Regions from separate parts of the Saccharopolyspora sp. NPDC050642 genome, predicted to be linked through region 2. Evidence: riboswitches for the same ligand, from Rfam matches in the RefSeq annotation. Region 2 holds a riboswitch; each other region holds the start of a gene.

Region 1 (4,205 bases), on a different contig from region 2:
TTGAGCTGGACGGGCATGGTGTTCTCTCTTTCCTCGTCGTGTTCCGATGTTCCCGAGGCTAGGAGTTGCACCAAGGTCGAGGTCAATACCGACCCTGGCCAGTATCGCTCGTCCGGGTGGCGCGTCGCCCTGGCGGGTACCCGGCGGCATAGCGTCGAGCGGGCGGGAACCGGCGAGGAGCGGAGGGCGCGGTGGCGGGCAACGCGGCACAGGAGATCGCTTCGGGCTACGCGACCGAAGGCGCGGCGGTCGAGCTCGGCGCGGTGGTCGTCGACGGCTCGGTCGATGCCGCTGCCGCCGTGCGGATCCCGCTGGCGACGATGAACCGGCACGGCCTGGTGGCGGGCGCGACCGGCACGGGCAAGACGAAGACGCTGCAGCTGCTGGCCGAACAACTGTCCGACGCGGGCGTGCCGGTGCTGCTCGCCGACGTCAAGGGCGACCTCTCCGGCCTGTCCGCTCCCGGGGAGGGCGGGGGCAAGGTGGCGGCCCGCGCCGCCGAGGTCGGCGACGACTGGCGGCCCGCGGCGTTCCCCGTGCAGTTCCTGTCGCTGGGCACCGACGGCCGGGGCGTGCCGATCCGCGCGACCGTGACCGGCTTCGGGCCGCTGCTGCTGGCGAAGGTGCTCGGCCTGAACGCGACGCAGGAGTCGACGCTGGGCCTGATCTTCCACTGGGCAGACGAGCGCGGGCTGGCGCTGCTGGACATCAAGGACCTGCGCTCGGTGATCCAGTACCTGACCAGCGACGAGGGGAAGGCCGAGCTCAAGGGCATCGGCGGGGCCTCGGCCGCGAGCGCGGGCGTGATCCTGCGGGCGCTGTCCAATTTGGAGGCCCGGGGCGGGGACGAGTTCTTCGGCGAACCGGAGCTGGCGGTCGCCGACCTGCTCCGGCATGGGAAGTACGAGCAGACCGTAGATCGGGAATCCGCATACGAACTCCTGGCGAAGAAGATCGCCGCCGCGCCCGAGATGCTGGAAAAGCCTGAAGTGCCGGAAAAGTCGGAAGCGTCGGGGTTCCTGGAGAAGGCGATGGGCAATCCCGCGGTGCGGTCGTTCTTCCGCTCCGCGGCGAGCGCGCTGGGGCGGGAGATCACCCGCGGCTTGTTCGGCAACCGCCGCCGGTGACCCGGCTGGCATCGGTCACCTGATCGGGGTAGGGTGTCGCCGACTCAATCCACGCGGGAGCTCGGGCGTACCGGGCTGAGAGGGTGGCACCACCGCGCCGCCGACCGCAGAACCTGTCCGGATAATGCCGGCGTAGGGAGCTGTTGATGGCGCTTGACGTCGATCGTGCCGAAGTTCCGCACACCCTGGACGAACCGGCGCCGAAGACGCTCGGCGTGCTCGATCAGGGCGCGTTCTGGGGCAACCTCGGGGTGAGCCTGCTCGGCTTCAGCGGTGCGCTGGCCGTGCTCGCGCCGGCCGGTGTGCCGCAGCTGTCGTTCGCCGCCGCCGTCACCGCGTGCGTGGTGGGCACCGTGATCGGCAGCATCATGGTCGGCCTCGCGGCGGTTCCGGGAGCGCGCACCGGCGCCCCGGCGATGATGCTGCTGCGCGGCCTGTTCGGCACCAAGCTGTCGTACCTGCCGACGGTGCTGAACATCCTGCAGCTGATCGGCTGGGGAACCTTCGAACTCCTGGTGATCGCGCAGGGCGCGGAGGCGTTGTTCGGCGGCGGCCCGCACTGGTTGTACGTGCTGGTGGCCGGTGCGCTGACCACCGTGCTCACGCTGCGCCCGCTCGGCGCGCTGCGCCTGCTGCGCCGCTACGTCAGCATCGCGGTGGCGATCGCCATGGTGTACTTCTTCGTCCAGCTGCTGCGGCAGCCGCTGCCGGACATGAACACCGGTTCCTGGCAGGGCTTCTGGCCCGGCGCGGACGCTGCGCTGGCGGTCGCGGTGTCCTGGATCCCGGTCGCCTCGGACTACTCGCGGCACTCGAAGTCGGTGTCCGGCGCGTTCACCGCCGCGACGGTGGGCTACTCGGTCACCCAGATCGCCTGCTACCTGCTGGGGCTGATCGGGCTGGCGATGGTGGCCGGCGACGCGGACAAGGTGTTCGACCCGATGCTGGCCGTGCCGCTCGGGGTGATCTTCTTCGGCATCCTGGTGCTGCGCGAGGTCGACCAGTCCTTCGCCAACACCTACTCGACCGCGGTCTCCATCCAGAACCTGCGGCCCAGCGCCGACCGCCGGGTGCTGTGCGTGATCATCGGGGCGTTGATCACGCTGCTCGCGCTGACCCTGGACATCGCCGAGTTCTCGAACTTCCTGCTGCTGATCGGCTCGGTGTTCGTGCCGATGTTCGGCGTGCTGGCGGTGGACTACTTCCTGCACGGCCGCCGCCGCAGCTACGACCTGTCCGCGCAGGCCCCGTCCCGCTGGGGCATGCTGCTGGCCTGGTTCCTGGGCTTCGCGGCGTTCCAGCTGATCAACCCGGGCGAACTCGGCTGGTGGAGCCGGCTGTGGACCGGTCTGCGGGACGCGCTCGGCTTCACCGTCCCGGCGTGGATGAGCGCCGCGCTCACGTCGTTCGTCGTGGCCGCCCTGGCGGCCGCGATCATCGGCGCCTTCCGCCGCCGCGGCGCGGAGAGCTGAGACGCGCGCTAATCCCGCGCACGCATCGCGAGCAGCTTGATCGCGTTCTCCGCACCGGAGCCGTCCGCGGTCGTGACCACGACCACGGACTGCTCCGGCGAGCGGGCCGGCACGAGGATCTGCTGCGCGACCGCGAGCGGGCCCACCAGCGGATGGCGCAGCTCGTACTCGTCCGCTTCGCAGGGTTTGACCCGGTGATCGCTCCACAGCGCCGCGAATTCCGGGCTCTTCATGGACAGTTCGCCGACGAGCGAGGCCAGCAGGGCGTCTTCGGGATGCCGCCCCGCGACCTGCCGGAGGTTGCCGACCACGGCGCGCGCCTTGCGCTGCCAGTCCGCGTAGAGGTCGCGGGTGTGCGGGTCGAGGAACAGCATCCGGGCCATGTTCGGCCGGTCCGCCGGGCGTTCCGGAGCGGTTCGGTCGAGGTGCCCGGCCAGCAGTGCGTGGCCCAGCGCGTTCCAGGCCAGCACGTCGGTCCGCCTGCCGAGGACCAGCGCGGGCACGGCCTCGAACGATCGCATCAGGTCGCGGGTCAAGGGGTCGAGCCGTTCCAGCGGCGGGCGGCGCTGTGGTCGGGGACGTCGCGAGGCGAGCTGGTGGAGGTGTTCGCGCTCGTGCTCGTCGAGCCGCAGGGCTCCGGCGAGGGCGTCCAGGATCGCGTCGGAGGCGTTGACCGACTGGCCCTGCTCTAGACGCGTGTAATAGGACACACTCACCCCGGCCAGCTGCGCCAGTTCTTCCCGCCGCAACCCCGCCACGCGTCGCCGCTCGTGGAACTCGGGCAGGCCGACGTCGTCGGGGCGCAGGCGCGCACGCCGTGCCCGGAGGAACTCGCCCAGCAAGCCAGGAACACCCATACCCGCAGTATCCGCCCCGCTCGGCCGGTGAGCCTGACCCTGCCGGGGGTAGGCGAACGCGGGTCTGGCCGGTCGGCGCACCGGGGTCGCACGGTGGACGGAACACCAGCGAACACCCCGGAGGGGACATGCGCGAAATCGTGCTGGGCGATGTCACGATCACCCGGGTCGTGGAGTACTTCGGTCCGGTCGAGATGCCGCCGGACACCTTCTTCCCGGAGAGTCCCGAAGGAGCCTGGAACGCTCCCTGGCTCGCCCCGGACTTCCTCGACCCGCGCACCGGCGACTGCGTGTCGGCCATCCAGACGTGGCTGCTGCGCAGCGAGGGCAGGACGATCCTGGTCGACACCGGCGTCGGCAACCACAAGGAGCGGCCGTACTCGCCGGTGTGGAGCCACCTGAACACCGACTTCCTCGGCAACCTCGCCAGGGCCGGGGTGCGGCCGGAGGACGTGGACCTGGTGATCAACACGCACCTGCACGTGGACCACGTCGGCTGGAACACCTACCTCGACGGCCGCAGCTGGGTGCCGACGTTCCCCAACGCCACCTACCTCATGCCCCGGGCCGACTTCGAGTTCTGGAACCCGGCCAACGGCCACCGGCCGAACCTGGGCCGCGGCAACCAGAACGTCTTCGAGGACAGCGTCGCGCCGGTGCACGAAGCCGGGCTCGCGGTGCTGTGGGAGGACGGCTACCGGATCGACGCGAACCTGCGGCTGGACCTCGCGCCCGGGCACACCCCAGGT
Region 2 (4,205 bases):
GGCACCGCCCCCGACGCGGCGCGGTTCGTGCACACCTCCGGGGTCATCACGGATGCGGTGCGCGTCACCGAATCGCTGGAGAACCCCCGCACCTACGCCGATGTCATCGGCGGCAACGCCTACTACATCGGCAGTGGCTCCCGCTGCTCCGTCGGATTCTCGGTGCAGGGCGGATTCGTGACCGCCGGGCACTGCGGCAGCGTCGGCGACTCCACTTCGCAGCCCACCGGCCGGTTCGAGGGCTCGTCGTTCCCGGGCAACGACTACGGCTGGGTCCGGGTCGGCTCCGCCGACACCCCGCGCCCGCTGGTGAACCGGTACAACGGCAGCACCGTCGGCGTCGCGGGCTCCAGCGAGTCCGCCGTGGGCGCGTCCATCTGCCGCTCCGGCTCCACCACTGGCTGGCACTGCGGTTCGGTGCAGGCCAAGAACCAGACCGTGCAGTACCCGCAGGGCACGGTGACCGGCCTGACCCGCACCAACGTCTGCGCCGAGCCCGGCGACTCGGGCGGCTCCTGGCTGTCCGGTAGCCAGGCCCAGGGCGTGACCTCCGGCGGTTCGGGCAACTGCAGCTCCGGCGGCACGACCTACTTCCAGCCGGTGAACGAGATCCTGCAGGCCTACGGCTTGACCCTGCTCACCCAGTAAGCGCCACCAGACCGGCCCCCGGCACCCGGCCGGGGGCTGCGTCGCGTCCGGGGCGAAATCGCTCCGCCGCCGAGAGTTACGGCAGGCGGACGCGGAGCTCGCGGGCCGCGGCGCGCGGGTCCTCGGCCTCCGTGATCGCGCGGACCACGACGACCCGCTCCGCGCCGGCCTTGAGGGCCTGGTCCAGGTTGTCCGGGCCGATGCCGCCGATCGCGAACCACGGCCGGCCGTGGCCGCGGTGCTCCGCGGCGTGCTCCACCAGCTCCAGCCCGGCCGCCGAGCGGCCCGGCTTGGTCGGCGTCGTCCACACCGGGCCGGTGCAGAAGTAGTCCACGCCGGGCTCGGTCGCGGCGGCGTCCGCCTGCACCACGTCGTGCGTCGACCGGCCGATCGCGACGTGCTCGCCGACGATGCGCCGGGCGATCTCCACCGGCAGGTCGTCCTGCCCGAGGTGCAGGATGTCGGCCTCGGCGGCCATCGCGACATCGGCGCGGTCGTTGACCGCGAGCAGCGCGCCGTGCCGCAGGCACGCCTCGGCCAGCACCTCCAGCGCCGCCAGCTCGTGGCGGGCCTCCAGCGGGGCGCCGTTCGGGTTCTTGTCCCGCAGCTGGATGATGTCGACCCCGCCGGCCAAGGCGGCGTCCGCGAACTCCGCGAGATCACCGCGCTCGGCGCGCGCGTCGGTGCACAGGTACAGCCGCGCCTCGTCGAGGCGAGCGCGGATGCCGAAGCCGTCCAATCCAGGCATGCCCCACAGGGTAGCCTCCCGCGACGCGGCCGCCGGACCGCGCGAACGCGAGCACCGGCGCGCGTTCCCACTCGGCGCCCGAAATTTGTGAAAGTTGCTCGACCGCCTGTCTTTGAAGCGGCGCCAGCCGCTTAGCCCACCCTCGCAACTCGCACCGCCGCGGGTTCTCGGGCGTCGTCTGGCGAGGACAGCCCCGACGCGTCGTATTGGGCATACGTGTGTCGGGGCTCCCACAGTCCAGGCGGCGTCCGAGGTTCCGCTACCTGCACCGCTACGCAAAGTGAGTTCAAGACAGGTAACGACGTGGCGATCCTCGGCGGGTACGGTGGTTGGCGGTGAGCACGGGAGCCCGGGTGCCGGGCTGAGAGGGGGCGTTGGCCCCGACCGTCGAACCTGATCCGGGTCATGCCGGCGCAGGGAGCGTGGAGTGTCTGAAGAACGGAACAAACGCGTCGTCGTCGTAGGCGGCGGCGTGATCGGCATGTCCGTGGCGTGGCGCGCAGCCGCTGCCGGGCATCATGTGCAACTCGTCGACGCCGAACCGGCGTCCGGGGCGTCGAACGTGGCCGGCGGGATGCTGGCGCCGCTCGCCGAGGCGTGGCCCGGCGAAGAGGAACTGCTGGAACTGGGCGCGGCGTCGCTGCGGCTCTGGCCGGAGTTCGCCGACGAACTCGCCCGGGCCTCGGGCCTGCCTTCGGGGCTGCGCTGCGAGGGAACCCTGGTCGTCGGCGTCGACAGCGCGGACCGCGCGGAGCTCGACAACCTGGCCGAGTACCTCGCCAGGCTCGGCCGCGCCGTCACCCGCCTGACCGGCCGGGAGGTGCGGCGGCTCGAACCGTCGCTGGGCCCGGCGGTGCGCGGCGGGCTCGAAGTGCCGGGCGATCTCGCGGTCGACAACCGCCTCGCGCTGGCCGCGTTGCGCGCGGCCGCGACCGCGGCGGGCGTCGAGTTCGTCGCGACGAACGCGAAGCACGTCCGGCCCGGCGCGGTGGAGCTCGAAGATTCCACTGTGGACTGCGATGTCGCGGTGATCTCGGCGGGCGTGCATTCGGGCGCGCTGCATCCCGCGCTGCGGGACCGGATTCGGCCGGTGAAGGGCGAAATCCTCCGCCTGCGCGCGCGGAGCACGGCGCTGCCGCCACCGAGCCGGACGATCCGCGGCCCGGTGCGCGGGCGGCAGACCTACCTCGTGCCGCGCGACGACGGCGGCCTGGTGCTCGGTGCCACCCAGTACGAGGTGGGGTTCGACACCGAGGTCACCGTGGGCGGGGTGCGGGACCTGATCGCCGACGCCGAGCGGCTGATGCCGGGCATCGCCGAATACCGGCTGGTCGAGGCCGCGGCCGGGCTGCGCCCGAGCACCGACGACAACCTGCCGGTGCTCGGCTGGCTGGAACCCGGCGTCCTGGCGGCCACCGGGCACCACCGCGGCGGCTTCCTGCTCGCCCCGGTGACGGTCGAGGCGGCGCTCGCGCTGCTGCGCGACGAGGAACCCGCTGTCGAGATCAAGGCCGCCGATCCGAGCCGATGGGGAGGACACCAGTGCACGTCGTGATCAACGGGGAGACCCGGCAGGTCGCCGCCGACGCAACGCTCGCGGCGGTGCTGCGGGAGTTCGGGGTGCCCGAGCGGGGCGTGGCCGTGGCGCTGGACGGCGCCGTGGTGCCGCGCGCCCTGTGGCCGGGCACCGCGCTGCGCCCCGATGCCGCGATCGAGGTCCTCACCGCAGTGCAGGGCGGCTGACGCCCCTCCGGCCCGAACCCCTTGCGGGGCAACAGAAGCACACCGGATCCCGCGCTACCCGGATTCGGTGGACCCGTTGTTAGGAGAGTCATGGACGACCCGTTGGTGATCGCCGGCCGCGAGTTCGGTTCGCGGCTGATCACCGGGACCGGAGGGGCGACGAACCTCGCGGTCCTGGAGCGCGCGCTGATCGCGTCCGGAACCGAGCTGACGACCGTGGCGATGCGCCGCGCCGACGCCGGCGGCGGCACCGGGGTGCTCGACCTGCTGCGCAAGCTCGGCATCGAAGCGCTGCCGAACACGGCGGGCTGCCGGACCGCGGCGGAGGCCGTGCTGACCGCGCAGCTGGCGCGGGAGGCGCTGGAGACGAACTGGGTCAAGCTGGAGGTCGTCGCCGACGAGGACACCCTGCTGCCCGACCCGGTGGAGCTGCTCGACGCCGCGGAACAACTGGTCGACCAGGGCTTCGTGGTGCTGGCCTACACCAACGACGACCCGGTGCTGGCGCTGAAGCTGGAGGAGACCGGCTGCGCCGCGGTGATGCCGCTCGGCTCGCCGATCGGCACCGGCTTGGGCATCCGGAACCCGCACAACATCGAGATGATCGTCTCCCGCGCGTCGGTGCCGATCGTGCTGGACGCGGGCATCGGCACGGCCTCGGACGCGGCGCTGGCGATGGAGCTCGGCTGCTCGGCGGTGCTGCTGGCCACGGCGGTCACCCGGGCCCAGGACCCGGAGCGCATGGCGGCCGCGATGCGGGCGGCGGTCGAGGGAGGCCGCCTCGCGGCCCTGGCGGGCCGGATCCCCAAGCGCTTCTGGGCGCAGGCGTCCAGCCCCGGCCGTCCCCTGGAGTGAGCCGACCGCCCCGACGAGTCCTCAGTGGACCGTCGGGGCCGGGCGGTCCATGCTCAGCCGCCAGCCGGCCAATGTCCAGCACGCGCCCCAGAGCAAGAAGAACGGCGACCACAGCAGCAGGTCCCAGAGCGCCAGGTCGCGGGCCAGAGCGGCGTGCTCGGGCGGCGGCACGTCGATCCCGGTGAGGACCAACGTGTCGGAGACGAAGCCG
Region 3 (4,205 bases), on a different contig from region 2:
GCGGCGGCGTGATGCCCCAGCGCCGCCAGGCGAGGACGACCCGCAGCAGCTTGTCCGGCCGGAGCGGGCTGATCACCCCCTGCTTGGCCAGGACGAACGCCGTGTGCAGGCCGGACGTTCCGCGCCCGAGGAGCGCGGCTGATCGTTGCCAGAACGTGCTCACGCAGTCACCTCTCGGTCGCCAGGTTACCGAGAGTAGATAATGCCGTGGGCGGACTGCGCGGGGAAGACCGAGATCACGAGAGCGGGGGCGGACCGTCGTCCGCCCCCGCTCTCGATGGGTGTTCACTCGAGCGTGGCGGCCTGCACGATCGCGTCGCGCAAGGCCGCCCGCAGCCTGCCGACCTCCAGCGGCGACAGCACTGCGGTCTCGCCCGGCGGGGCGATCAGCACGACGTTCTCCTGGTTGACGAACACCGACATGTCCCGACGTCTGCCGGCGACATCGCGGCAGCTCACGTGCCACTGCTTGGTGGGCTCCACGATCCCCAGCCTCCCTGTTGCAGTCCGCGCGCTCTGCCTCCAGCGCGCGGTATTGATCGAGGGACGCGGTTGGGTATGAACCGTGACGGCATATGACAAGATCAGTCGCGGGAGTGGCTCAGAACACATCTCCATCGGGTTATCTGGAAATTTCGAGTGATCGTTCACTCGAACGGCGGTTCCCGGAAAAGCAGAAGTCCGCAGCTCCGTTCGAAGCTGCGGACGTGAGTCGGCGGGCTGGGGCTCAGACCGGGCGGACCACCAGGCCGTTCGCCTCGGCGGTGAAGGTGACCGCCGCTTCTTCGAAGTCGGCGATCGGCAGCTCGTCGCGGACCAGCCGGTGCGGCGCGTCGAAGGCCTCCACCCGGATCTCGCCGGTGCTCAGCGTGCGCTCCGGGAAGTCCACGCCGCCGACCTTGACCTCCAGCTCGCTGCCCTGCACCGCGATGGTCAACCAACCGCCGGGCACCGTCAGCTGCTCGCCGTCGTAGGTCAGGGTGAGCCGGCTGGCGGCGGGGTCCTCGGAGCGGACGGCGACGTGCGAGATCGCGACGTCGCGGTGGCCCGAGTCGCCGGCCAGGGCGATCACGTCCCGCGTGACCTCCTCGGCCGGGCCGTCGCCCGGCTTCGGCGTGAGCACCGGGGCGCGCAGCTCGGCGGCCACCCGGTAGGGCTGCCACGACCCGGCGCCGATCAGGTTGACCACCGCGGTGACGTCGACGTCGGCCAGCAGCCGGGCGCTGCCCGGAGCCGGCGTCACTTCGACGGCGTCGACGTCGCGCCGGTTCAGCAGCTCGCGCAGCGCCTTCGCGCGCTGCCTGCTGTTGCGGTCGAATCCGCGGGTGATCGCCACCGTCCCCGAGCCGGCGGCCGCCACGGCGGCTTCGGTCAGGTCCGCCAGCGGGGCCCAGATCCGGGCGGGATCCTCCGGCCGGGGTTGCCGGCGGGAACGGGCGAAGCTCGGGGCATCGGTCGTGGTTTCCATCATCAACCACTTTAGTCCGCGATGAAGGGTCCCCTTGCCTACCGGTGGGTGCCTTCACGGTGTGAATTCGATCGCTGTGCCGATTCCGCCCGGGTCGCGTGGGCCGATCGGAGCAGGCGGACGGCTCGGCGATCGGAGTGGTCCGGCCGCCGAACGGTCTTGTCGCGCGGCGCACCTGGGGCAATGCTGGGGCGATCATCGAGGGGAGCGGGATGACCGAGGTGCACTTCCCCGAACTCGGGCGCAGGCAGGCCGGTCGCGATCCGGCGCGCGGCGTGCTGGTGTGCTGGCTGGTCGCGGACGGCAGCCGGGTGCGCGTGGGCGACCGGTTGGCGGAGATCCGGGTGGGCGGCGATCGCTGCGGTCGGACGGTCGGCTGGGTTTCCGCGCTGGCCACCGGCACGCTGTGGCACCAGGTGCGGCCCGGCGAGGTGCTCACCGCCGGCGTGGTGGTGGGCCTGATCGACTGAGAGCTGCCCGGGAGGCTGCGGCAGCGCGGGCTTTTGCGCTTTGAAGCGGCGAAGCCGCGTAGCCCACCCTCGCAACTCGCACCGCCGCGGGTTCTCAGACCGTGCCCGCCCTTCTGGGCTACTGGGCGAGGCCAGTCCCCGATGCCGCGTGGTCATTCGCAAGTCGGGGATCCCGGAGTCCAGGCGGCGTCTGTAACTCCCGCAGGGGGCCGCTACTTGCACCGCCACGCAGAACGAGTTCGGAAACAGCAAGGCGGGCGTGGTCGCGGGCCGGGCCCGGTTGTTAGGTTGGTGGCAGTGACGCGGGGTGCCCGGCTGCCGGGCTGAGAACAGACCCGTTGAACCTGACCTAGCTCGTACTAGCGGAGGGACGTCATGGTTCCCAATGTGCTGACCATCGCCGGCACCGACCCCAGCGGCGGAGCAGGCGTGCAGGCCGACCTGAAGACCTTCTCGGCGCACGGCGCCTACGGCATGTCCGTGATCACCGCGCTGGTCGCGCAGACGACCACCGGGGTTTCCGAGGTCCACGAGGTGCCGCCGGAGTTCATCACCGCGCAGCTGGTCACGTTGCTCGACGACGTGCGGGTGGACGCGGTCAAGATCGGCATGCTGGCCAACGCCGAGGTGATCCGCGCGGTGGTCGAGGTGCTCGACCGCTACGCGCCGCCGCACGTCGTGCTGGACCCGGTGATGGTCGCCAAGAGCGGGGACCGGCTGCTCGCCCCGGAAGCGGTCGGCGCGCTGCGCGAGGAACTGCTGCCGCGGGTGGACCTGATCACCCCGAACCTGCCGGAGGCCGCGGACCTGCTGGGCGAGCCGGAGCTCACCGACCCCGCCGACATGCCCGCGCAGGCCGAGCGGCTGGCCGGGCTGGGGGCGAAGCAGGTGCTGCTCAAGGGCGGCCACCTCGACGGCGGGACCAGCGTGGACCTGCTGTACGGCGACGGGATCGCCGAGTTCCTCTCCAGCGAGCGGGTCGCGACCACCAACGACCACGGCACCGGCTGCACGCTGTCGGCCGCGATCGCCGCGCTGCGGCCGCAGCGCGGCGACTGGCTCGAAGCGGTGCGCGAGGCCAAGGAGTACCTGACGGAGGCCCTGCGCGCCTCCGACCGGCTCGACGTGGGCCACGGCCACGGCCCGGTCCACCACTTCCACCACTGGTGGTGACCCGGCGACCCGCCCTGCCGCAATTTCAATGGAAATCGGACCTTCGATTTCCATTGAAATTGCGTGCGCCGTTCGCCGCGGTGCCGAGACACGATCACGAGAGGTTCTGATGAGCAAGTTGCCCGCTCCGCCCGCCGACGGTTTCTGCGCCAAGGCTTGGGCGCACACCGCCGATCTGCAGCAGGCGATCGTCGAGCACCCGTTCAACGCCGCGCTGACCGACGGCACCCTGGACCGCGACCGCTTCGCGTTCTACATCGTGCAGGACGCGCGCTACCTGGTCGGTTTCGCGCAGGCGCTGGCCGCCGCCGCGACGCGCGCCGACAACGCCGAGGACGCCGCGTTCCTCGCCGGCGCCTCGCAGGGCGCGCTGGTCGAGGAGCGCCGGTTGCACGCCGGGTACGTCGCCGAGTTCGGCCTGTCCGACGCCGAGATCGCCGGGATCGGCACGTCCCCGTCCTGCCTGGCCTACACCTCGTTCCTGCGCGCGAACGCGCTGACCGAGGCGTATCCGGTGCTGCTGGCGGCGATCCTGCCGTGCTTCTGGGTGTACCAGCACGTCGGCACCGCGATCCTGGAGGCCACCGGAGGCGCCGAGGGCCACCCGTACCGGGCGTGGATCCAGACCTACGCCGACGACGAGTTCGCCGCGGCCGTGCTGACCGCCCGCGACCTCACCGATCGGGTCGCCGAGGCCGCGGACGACGAGACCCGGCAGCGGATGCTCGAAGCGTTCACCCGGGCCACCGAGTACGAGTGGCTGTTCTGGAACAGCGCCTGGATCAAGGAGGAATGGCCCACCGCGCGCTTCCTCGGCTGAGGATTTCCCGGCTCGTCCGCGCGGCGGCGCAAGTTGCGCGGGCGGGTCGGGCGGCAGCGGGCCCACGGGCGAAACCCGTTGCGAGGTGGGAATAATCCGCGCCGACTCGATGTGACCGGGCGCACATGTTGCACCGCTAACGTATCGTGCGGTGCAGCGATGCTCTCTGCGAGACGCCCGTCCGGGCGAGGAGCAAAGCGTGGATTCTTCCACCCGTGGACGGAGTTTCGTCGGCCGTGGGCACTTCTCTTCTGATCGTCATCGCGGGCATGCT

Evidence for each region. A riboswitch is a leader RNA that binds a small molecule or an ion and turns the genes downstream of it on or off. The one in region 2 is predicted to bind thiamine pyrophosphate.
Region 1: linked by a shared signal. The riboswitch ahead of AB0H93_RS13190 (cytosine permease) and the one ahead of thiO (glycine oxidase ThiO) in region 2 are both predicted to bind thiamine pyrophosphate.
Region 3: linked by a shared signal. The riboswitch ahead of thiD (bifunctional hydroxymethylpyrimidine kinase/phosphomethylpyrimidine kinase) and the one ahead of thiO (glycine oxidase ThiO) in region 2 are both predicted to bind thiamine pyrophosphate.

What each region holds. Positions count from the first base shown of each region.
Region 1 covers NZ_JBFAIN010000006.1:263,643-267,847, reverse strand. The annotation lists gene AB0H93_RS13200 (VOC family protein) at 1-17, opposite strand, end outside; gene AB0H93_RS13195 (helicase HerA-like domain-containing protein) at 192-1,127, shown strand; TPP riboswitch at 1,171-1,283, shown strand; gene AB0H93_RS13190 (cytosine permease) at 1,274-2,599, shown strand; gene AB0H93_RS13185 (helix-turn-helix transcriptional regulator) at 2,608-3,456, opposite strand; gene AB0H93_RS13180 (MBL fold metallo-hydrolase) at 3,585-4,205, shown strand, end outside.
Region 2 covers NZ_JBFAIN010000002.1:10,981-15,185, reverse strand. The annotation lists gene AB0H93_RS03775 (S1 family peptidase) at 1-648, shown strand, start outside; gene thiE (thiamine phosphate synthase) at 725-1,396, opposite strand; TPP riboswitch at 1,728-1,833, shown strand; partial or broken gene thiO (glycine oxidase ThiO) at 1,821-2,951, shown strand; gene thiS (sulfur carrier protein ThiS) at 2,939-3,139, shown strand; gene AB0H93_RS03755 (thiazole synthase) at 3,230-3,994, shown strand; gene AB0H93_RS03750 (DUF3995 domain-containing protein) at 4,016-4,205, opposite strand, start outside.
Region 3 covers NZ_JBFAIN010000021.1:18,558-22,762, forward strand. The annotation lists gene AB0H93_RS27495 (AMP-binding protein) at 1-163, opposite strand, end outside; gene AB0H93_RS27500 (hypothetical protein) at 286-483, opposite strand; gene AB0H93_RS27505 (hypothetical protein) at 728-1,468, opposite strand; gene AB0H93_RS27510 (hypothetical protein) at 1,567-1,938, shown strand; TPP riboswitch at 2,232-2,326, shown strand; gene thiD (bifunctional hydroxymethylpyrimidine kinase/phosphomethylpyrimidine kinase) at 2,314-3,111, shown strand; gene tenA (thiaminase II) at 3,221-3,931, shown strand.